2 regions of the Streptomyces sp. NPDC048514 genome follow, and region 1 is predicted to be linked to the other one. Evidence: riboswitches for the same ligand, from Rfam matches in the RefSeq annotation. Region 1 holds a riboswitch; the other holds the start of a gene.
The links. Region 1 has a riboswitch for cyclic di-AMP ahead of ACGFT2_RS09755 (transglycosylase family protein). Riboswitches for the same ligand answer to the same signal wherever they lie in the genome.
Positions count from the first base shown of each region.

Region 1 (4,543 bases):
ACGCCGCCGACGGCACCACGTGGGACAAGGTGGCCGAGTGCGAGAGCGGCGGCTCCTGGAGCGCGAACACCGGCAACGGGTACTACGGCGGTCTGGCGATATCGCAGGACGACTGGGACAAGTACGGCGGCGTCCAGTACGCGGACAGCGCCGACCAGGCCAGCCGTTCGCAGCAGATCGCCGTCGCCGAGAAGATCCTCGCCGACAAGGGCACCACGCCCTGGGCCACGTGCGCCCTGCTGTCCGGGCTGACGTCGAACTCGGGCTCCGTGGACGTCGACACGGGGGTCGGCGGCTCCGGCGGTACCGGTGGTTCGCCCGACTCGTCCGGTTCGGCCGGCGACTCCGACTCGTCCGGTCTGCCGGATGCGTCGACCTCGGACCCCGGCAGTGACTCCGGCAAGGACACCGGCTCCGGTTCCGGTTCCGGCTCAGGCTCCGGTTCCGGCTCGGACTCCTCCAGCGGCTCGCCGGACGCGCCGGCGTCCGGTCCGGGCAAGGACGCCGGCACCGATGCCGGCACCGACTCCGGCTCGACCGGTACCAATAAGCCCGAGTCGGACAAGTCCACCTCGCCCGGCGCGGGAAAACCGCAGAAGCGCGACGACTCGACCGTCACCACCCCCGGTGCCGACAACTCGGGCAATTACCGGCAGAACGCCGGTTCCTGGAGCCTCGTCGACACCGGCGCCCTCACGCAGGGCGGACGTCATCGCGGAGAGAGCGCGGACGAAAGGGTGACAAACGGTCAGGAGGGGACCCTGGCGGGCCGGCACGCCTCCCGCGAACCGGGCACCTACACCGTCCGCGAGGGCGACTCGCTCGCCTCCATCGCCGACTCCCTGGAGGTCGACGGAGGGTGGCGTGCGCTCTATGCCGACAACAAGAAGGCCATCGGCGCCGACCCGAACCGCATCACTGCCGGTCAGACCCTGGAAGTCGGTCCCGAAACGGGCGAAAAGCAGCCGTAGTTGACGCCCTGATTCGACGCTGATGTCCGGTTTGGTGAAAGTGTGGGATGAGTCTCAGAAGCCCTGATCGTCTTTGAAATTCCGTCGATCGCGTGTCTACGGTCAAGGCCGCTCGTCACCACGAGCCCCGGCAGTCGCAACGCCGAATCCTGCCAGCGATTGCCCGGGAACAGTCGTCGCGTCAAGCGCCGAAGGCAGGAGCGGGGGACCCAAGGTAGGTGCCGGGACCAGCAGTTGAGCTGGCACCGGCTGGGGGTGAAGCCGCACTCCGCGCAAGCGGGAGTGCGGCCGGGCAACTCAATCGGCCCGAACCCGACAGCTCACCTCGCAGGCGTCGGTGAGGGGATCGATCCATGCTGTTTTCCGGCAAGGGCAAGCACCGTCGTCCGTCCAAGGCCGTCCGCGCCGTCGCGCTGGCCGGTGTCACCGGCGCCGCCGTCGCCGCCCCGCTGATGGCGGCCGGCAACGCCTCCGCCGCCACCACCTCCGAGTGGGACTCGGTCGCCCAGTGCGAGGCCGGCGGCAACTGGTCCATCAACACCGGCAACGGCTACTACGGCGGCCTGCAGTTCTCCGCCTCCACCTGGGCCGCCTACGGTGGCACGCAGTACGCCGCCACCGCCGACAAGGCCGGCAAGGCGCAGCAGATCGCCGTGGCCGAGAAGGTCCTCGCGGCCCAGGGCAAGGGCGCCTGGCCGGTCTGCGGCACGGGCCTGTCGAGCACCCCCAACGGCGGCTCCGCCCCGGCCGCGCCGTCCGGCGACACCGCGTCGAAGAAGACCACCTCGTCGAGCGGCACCACCACCCGCTCCACCGGCGACCAGGCCGCGTCCCGGTCCGCCGAGCGTCCGGCCGCGAGCAAGACCGTCACCACCCCGACCGGCAAGAAGGTCAAGAAGGGCGACGGCGAGTACAAGGTCGTCACGGGTGACACCCTCGGCACCATCGCCCAGAAGCACGGCGTCAAGGGCGGCTGGCAGAAGCTGTTCGAACTGAACAAGGACATCGTCCAGGACGCCGACCTCATCTACCCGGGTCAGCAGCTGCACCTGAAGTGACAGCGGGCCCCGCACGGGCCGCGCCCTTGCTGCACCTGAAGTGACAGCGGGCCTCGCACGCCCGCACCTGAAGTGACAGCGGGCCTCGCACGCCCGCACCTGAGGTGACAGCGGGCCGCGCCCGGCCGCACCTCAGGTGACAGCGGGCCTCGGCCGCGCCGCACCCGAGGTGACGGCGGGCCCGGTCCCGCGGCACCCGGAGCCGCAGCGGGCCGCCGGCCACGGTGCGGCGCCCTCACCTCCCCGGCCCGTCCCCCGAAGACCCCGTGAGGGCCACCCCCGTCCCCACGGGCTCCCCGCCCCGGCGCGTGTTCCCCCGTACGCGCCGGGGCGGGGTTTTTCGTTTCCAGGCGCCGGCCCCCGCGCTTTCCCTGTTCTTCACCGGTACCCCTCTTTGTTCCGACAGTGAACAATGGGTACCGTCTGCGTGTCCCTCACTGTCCACGGGACGGTCGGTCGGTGGCCGACGCCCCGGGGGCGGTTAGGCTCTAGTCGCAAGGCCCAGCCGCGAGGCAGCCGGCCCCGCGCTTCCAGCGTCACATCCAAGAAGGAGATGCTCGTGCCGTCCATCGACGTCGTCGTAGCCCGGGAAATCCTGGACTCCCGAGGCAACCCCACGGTCGAGGTCGAGGTCGGCCTCGACGACGGCAGCACGGGTCGTGCCGCCGTCCCGTCCGGCGCCTCCACCGGCGCCTTCGAGGCCATCGAGCTGCGCGACGGTGACTCGAACCGCTACCAGGGCAAGGGTGTCGAGAAGGCCGTCCTCGCCGTCATCGAGCAGATCGGCCCCGAGCTGGTCGGCTACGACGCCACCGAGCAGCGCCTGATCGACCAGGCCATGTTCGACCTGGACGCCACCGACAACAAGGGCTCCCTCGGCGCCAACGCCATCCTCGGCGTCTCCCTGGCCGTCGCCCACGCCGCCTCCGAGGCGTCCGACCTGCCCCTGTTCCGCTACCTGGGCGGCCCGAACGCGCACCTGCTGCCGGTGCCGATGATGAACATCCTGAACGGCGGCTCGCACGCCGACTCCAACGTGGACATCCAGGAGTTCATGATCGCCCCGATCGGCGCGGAGTCCTTCTCCGAGGCGCTGCGCTGGGGTGCCGAGGTCTACCACACCCTGAAGAAGGTCCTGAAGAACAAGGGCCTGTCCACGGGTCTCGGCGACGAGGGCGGCTTCGCCCCGAACCTCGGCTCCAACCGCGAGGCCCTCGACCTCATCCTGGAGGCGATCAAGGAGGCCGGCTACACCCCCGGCGAGCAGATCGCCCTGGCGCTCGACGTCGCCGCGTCCGAGTTCTACAAGGACGGCTCCTACGTCTTCGAGGGCAAGAACCGCTCCGCCGAGGAGATGACCGAGTACTACGCCGAGCTGGTCGAGGCGTACCCGCTGGTCTCCATCGAGGACCCGCTGTTCGAGGACGATTGGGCCGGCTGGAAGGTCATCACCGACAAGCTCGGCGACAAGGTCCAGCTGGTCGGCGACGACCTGTTCGTCACCAACCCCGAGCGCCTCGCCCGCGGCATCGAGGACGGCGCCGCCAACGCCCTGCTGGTCAAGGTCAACCAGATCGGCTCGCTGACCGAGACCCTGGACGCCGTCGAGCTGGCCCAGCGCAACGGCTACAAGTGCATGATGTCCCACCGCTCCGGCGAGACCGAGGACGTCACCATCGCCGACCTGGCCGTCGCCACCAACTGCGGCCAGATCAAGACCGGTGCCCCGGCCCGCTCCGAGCGCGTCGCCAAGTACAACCAGCTGCTGCGCATCGAGGAGATCCTCGACGACGCCGCGGTGTACGCCGGGCGCAGCGCCTTCCCCCGCTTCAAGGGCTGAGCCCTCCCCGCGCGTCCGCCGTGCGGACCGTCGGGCACGGCACGGGCTGAACCTTCCCGGGCCAAGTCCTAGCCAGTCGTACGTACGTCCCCGTACCCGGTCCCGTACCGTGTCCGGGGACGTACGCGCGTGTGTGAACGGGAGGCGGGAAGATGGCCGTGAAGGACCGTGACCGGTTCTCCACCGCGACCAGGCTGCGGGCGCTCGGTGAGCAGACCGCGGCCAGGGTCTACCGCTCCCAGACCAAGCGGCAGGCCCGCCGATCGCGGCTCACCGGCCGCGCCGCGCTGCTCGCGCTCGTGCTGTGCTCGCTGGTCGTCGCGCTCGCCTATCCGATGCGGCAGTACGTCTCGCAGCGGGCGCAGATCGCCGACGTCCAGCGGCAGCAGGAGCAGGCGCGCCGGCGGGTCGAGCAGTTGCGGGACCTCAAGGCGCGCTGGCAGGACGACTCCTACGCCGAGCAGCAGGTCCGGCGCCGGCTGCACTACGTGAAGCCCGGTGAGACCGGGTACGTGGTCGTCGACCCGGACGCGGCCAAGCAGTCCCGCACCGACACCGGCGCCGCCCACCGGCCCTGGTACGCGAACGTCTGGGACGGGGTCGACAAGTCCGACGCCTCCGACCAGTGAACCCACAGAAAGTCTTCGAAGAGCAGTCATGCACAAGCCTCCGCC
Region 1 covers NZ_JBICWT010000004.1:212,956-217,498, reverse strand. The annotation lists gene ACGFT2_RS09760 (transglycosylase family protein) at 1-971, shown strand, start outside; cyclic di-AMP (ydaO/yuaA leader) riboswitch at 1,148-1,320, shown strand; gene ACGFT2_RS09755 (transglycosylase family protein) at 1,325-2,029, shown strand; gene eno (phosphopyruvate hydratase) at 2,589-3,869, shown strand; gene ACGFT2_RS09745 (septum formation initiator family protein) at 4,022-4,498, shown strand; gene ACGFT2_RS09740 (DUF501 domain-containing protein) at 4,527-4,543, shown strand, end outside.

Region 2 (4,543 bases), on a different contig from region 1:
GGCTGGCCTCCGCCCGGGAGATCGCCGAGGCCGCCCAGCGGGCCGTCCTGCCCCAGCCCGCCGAGCGGATCGGCGGCTTCGAGATCGCCGCCTGCTACGAGGCGGCGCGCCGGGACGCGTCCATCGGCGGCGACCTGTACGCGGTGCAGGACAGCCCGTACGGCGTGCGGCTGGTCGTCGGGGACGTGCGCGGCAAGGGCTTGAGTGCGGTCGCCGCCGTCGCCGTGGTGATCGGGGCGTTCCGGGAGGCGGCCGAGCAGGAGGCCACGCTGGAGGCGGTGGCTCAGCGCCTGGAGCGGGCGCTGGCCCGCGAGGGCACCCGGCGGGACGGTATCGACGCGTTCGAGGGCTTCACCACCGCCGTGCTCGCCGAACTCCCGCACGGTGACGGCGTCGTACGGGTCGTCAACCGCGGCCATCCGGCGCCGCTGGTGCTGCACGCCGACGGCTCCCTGCGGACCCTGACCGGGCACGAACCGGCGCTGCCGCTCGGCATGCGTGACCTCGGCGGCTGGCCCGACCGGGCACTGGAGACCCGTTTCCCGAGCGGGGCCACCCTGCTGCTCTACACCGACGGCCTGTCCGAGGCCCGGGACGCCCACGGCCGCTTCTACGAACCCGAGCGGCGGCTGGCCGGCCGCGTCTTCCCCGGCCCCGGCGCGCTGCTGGGCCGGCTCGCCGCGGAGGTGCGGCGGCACTCCGGGGGCGGGATGGCGGACGACATGGCGCTGCTCGCCGTACGGCAACCGTGAACGGCTCGCCGTACGGCGGTCGTGACCGCCCTCACCGTCGGTGACCGCACGACCCCCGTCCGCAGGACACCTGAGTCACCATCAAAACCTCTGTGACTCCTGAATCTCGGTCAACTCGCCCGATTTGCAGCGGACTGCAGGGTAAGTCCATGGCCGGGAACATTAATGATCAAGCCGAACGGCTTGGAAACCACCTGCCGGGTCTATTAACGTTCGATAACGCAGCGCGGTCGTCCCAGCCGTCACAAGAGACGGCTCCGTGCGCACGCGCCGAATCCCGCGAGGGAACCGGGGAACCACCACCTTTGGGGTGAATCACGCGAAAGCCGTCGTGAACTCGCTGAGTCCACGTCCGGTTTACGCGCGTAGGAGACCTTCCTGCTCCGAACCCGTCAGCTAACCCGGTAGGCGGCGGAAGGAAAGGAGCGCGCCCGCGTGGCGTCCAACCGGCCTGCCCCAGAAGCCCCGTTCATACCGGCACCGTCCGAGCCCGAGACCTTCGGGTACGGCTCCTACAGCGCCGAGGAGGGCCCCTGGGAGGAGTGGAATCCCACCGAGGAGTCCATCACCCCGGTTCGCGGCCGGCACCGCGTCGCCAAGCAGCGCGGCGGATTCGCCCGCAGCTCCACCGTCCTCGGCGTCGGCGTGATCGCCGCGGTCGGCGCGGGCGGCATGGCCAGCGCCAACACCGGCAAGCCGCCGGTGTCCATCTCCCTGCCGGACCTGCCCTCCATGGGTTCGCTGTTCGAGGACGGCTCCTCGCCGGCGCCCGAGGCGAGCACCACCGCGCTCAGCGACGTCGGCGTGACCTCCGCGGACACCGAGCAGCACACCGACGCGGGCGAGACCCTGCGCAACCGGATCATGGCCCAGGCCGAGCAGCAGCAGAGCAAGGCCGACAGCAGGGCCACCGCCGCCGCGCTGGCCACCGCCGAGAAGCAGAGCGCGGAAGCCGCCGCCAAGGCGGAGAAGGAGGCCGCGGCCAAGGCCGCCGCCGCCAAGGAGAAGGCGGAGGCCGACGCCGAGAAGGCGGCCGAGGCGAAGCGGCTGGCCGAGCTGGCCAAGCAGTACACGCTGCCGACGTCCTCGTACACGATCACCTCGACCTTCGGCCAGGCCGGTTCGATGTGGTCCTCAGGCCACCACACCGGCCTCGACTTCGCCGCCCCCACGGGCACCCTCATCAAGGCCATCCACGGCGGCACGATCACCCAGGCGGGCTGGGCCGGCTCCTACGGCTACCGGACGGTCCTCACCCTCGACGACGGCACGGAGCTGTGGTTCTGCCACCAGTCCTCGATCAGTGTCTCCGTCGGCCAGAAGGTCGGCACGGGCGACGTCATCGGCCGCGTCGGCGCCACCGGCAACGTCACCGGCCCGCACCTGCACCTGGAGGTCCACCCGAACGGCGACGCCACCGGCATCGACCCGATGGCGTGGCTGCAGGGCAAGGGCATCAACCCCTGACCTTCGCTGCGCGGGACCGCGGGGTGCTCGTCGGCGGAAGACCTGCCGGCGTCCGGCTTCGCGGAAGCCCCCGTGGCGTCCGGCTTCGCGGAAGCCCCGGTGGCGTCCTCCTGTACGGAGCCCTGGGGCGCCCGCCTTTGCGGGAACTTGGCGCCGATGGCGGAATGGGATCATCCGCTGTCGGTGTTGACGCGAAGTATGACTTCTCCGCGCAAACTCGGTTCCTCCGACCTCGAGGTCTTCCCGCTCGCCCTCGGCGGCAACGTCTTCGGCTGGACCGCCGACGAGCAGGCCTCCTTCGCCGTCCTCGACGCCTACACGGCCGCCGGTGGCAACTTCCTGGACACCGCGGACAGCTACAGCGCCTGGATCGAGGGCAACCAGGGCGGTGAGTCCGAGACGATCATCGGCAAGTGGGTCAAGGCCCGCGGCAACCGCGCCGACGTCGTCATCGCCACCAAGGTCAGCCAGCACCCGGAGTACCAGGGTCTGAGCGCCGCCAACATCAAGGCGGCCGCCGACGCCTCGCTCCGCCGGCTGGGCACCGACCACATCGACCTCTACTACACCCACTTCGACAAGCCCGAGGTGCCTGTAGAGGAGATCATCGGCGCGCTGGACGAGCTGGTGAAGGCCGGCAAGGTCCGGCACATCGGCGCCTCCAACATCACCCCCGAGCGCCTGAAGGCCTCGCTCGACCTCTCCGACCGCGAGGGCCTGGCCCGCTATGTCGCCCTCCAGCCCCACTACAACCTGGTCTCCCGGGACACCTACGAAGGCCCGCTGCAGGACCTGGCAGACCGTGAGGGCCTCGCGGCCGTGCCCTACTTCTCCCTCGCCTCGGGCTTCCTGACCGGTAAGTACCGTCCCGGCGCGACCGTCGACAGCGCCCGGGCCGACGGGGCCGCCAAGCACCTCGAGTCCGAGCGCGGCCGGCGGGTCCTGGCGGCCCTGGACGAGGTCGCCGAGGCCCACCGGGTCCCGGTCGCGACGGTCGCCCTGGCCTGGCTCGCCGCCCAGCCGACCGTCGTGGCCCCCATCGCCTCGGCCCGGACGGTGGACCAGCTCCCGGCGCTGCTGCAGGTGGCCGGGCTGACCCTGCCGGACGAGGACCTGCAGAAGCTGACGGACGCGTCGGCGTAGCGCGGCCGCACCCGGCCGGGTGGCGTGCCACGCGGCCGCACCCGGCACGCGAAAGCGCGCTGGTCTGGGCGATACAGGTGGGGCGCGGGAGTGCGGGAGTCAGGGCCGATACGAGTGGTACGCGGGGTACGGCACCGTCGGGTAGCCGTACGGCGGCGGGGTCCAGTACACCGGAGCCGCCGGCGCCGGAGCCGGCGCGGAGGCCCTGGCCGCGTAGTCCAGGGCCGGCCGTGCGACCGCCCTGCGCTGCCACAGCTCGGTCAGCAGTTCCCGCTCGCGTACGACGAAGTCCGCCCCGGCCCGCCCCCGCCGCCCCCGGTGCCGCAGGAACGCGAGCGAGGTGGCGTACGCCTCGTACTCGGCCACCGTGCGCGCCGCCGGCCGGCCCCCGAAGTGGTGCCGGGCGTACTCCCGGGCCATCCGCCGCGCCCGCATCGACCCGAGCGCGATCGGCTCGGCCGGCCCCAGCCATCCGGCCAGCACGTACGCCGGCAGTTCCGTCTGCACGGTCCGCAGCTCCCGCTGCCTCGTCCAGACCGCGAGCCAGGTCAGCAGGGCGAACACGGGCACCATGAACCCGCCGTAGACCGCGAAGAACCCGTACTGCCCGAAGGTGGAGGACCCGTTCCAGAGGGCGTGCATGGTCATCGCGAGCAGCAGCCCGCACACCGGCAGCAGTGCCCGCCGAAGCCGCTGCCGCTCACCGGACAGCGCGGCGAGGCCGAAGCCGATGCCGGTCAGCACGGTGAACAGGGGGTGCGCGAACGGGGACATCACGATGCGCACGAAGAACGTCGCGGCGGTGACGGAGGCGATACCGCGGTCACCGCTCAGCTGGTCGGTCCCGAAGGCCGTGCCGAGATAGAGGATGTTCTCGGTGAACGCGAACCCGGTGGCGGTGATCCCGGCTATCACCACCCCGTCCACGAGCCCGGTGAAATGACGTCTGCGGAAGAGGAAGACCAGCAGTACGGCCGCGGCCTTGGCGGACTCCTCGACGACCGGGGCTATCACCGTGGCGCCGAGGGTGTCGGCGCCGGCCGGGTCTGCGGTGGCGGTGGCTATCCACTTGGTCGCGAAGGTGTTGGCGACGATGGCCATCAGCGCCGCCGCGCAGGCACCCCAGGCGAAGGCGAAGACCAGGTTCCGCCAGGGGCCCGGCTCCACCCGGTCCAGCCAGC
Region 2 covers NZ_JBICWT010000011.1:371,357-375,899, forward strand. The annotation lists gene ACGFT2_RS25845 (PP2C family protein-serine/threonine phosphatase) at 1-752, shown strand, start outside; cyclic di-AMP (ydaO/yuaA leader) riboswitch at 1,011-1,180, shown strand; gene ACGFT2_RS25850 (M23 family metallopeptidase) at 1,188-2,219, shown strand; gene ACGFT2_RS25855 (aldo/keto reductase) at 2,418-3,362, shown strand; gene ACGFT2_RS25860 (PrsW family intramembrane metalloprotease) at 3,462-4,543, opposite strand, start outside.
Region 2: another riboswitch for cyclic di-AMP. It lies ahead of ACGFT2_RS25850 (M23 family metallopeptidase); the one in region 1 lies ahead of ACGFT2_RS09755 (transglycosylase family protein).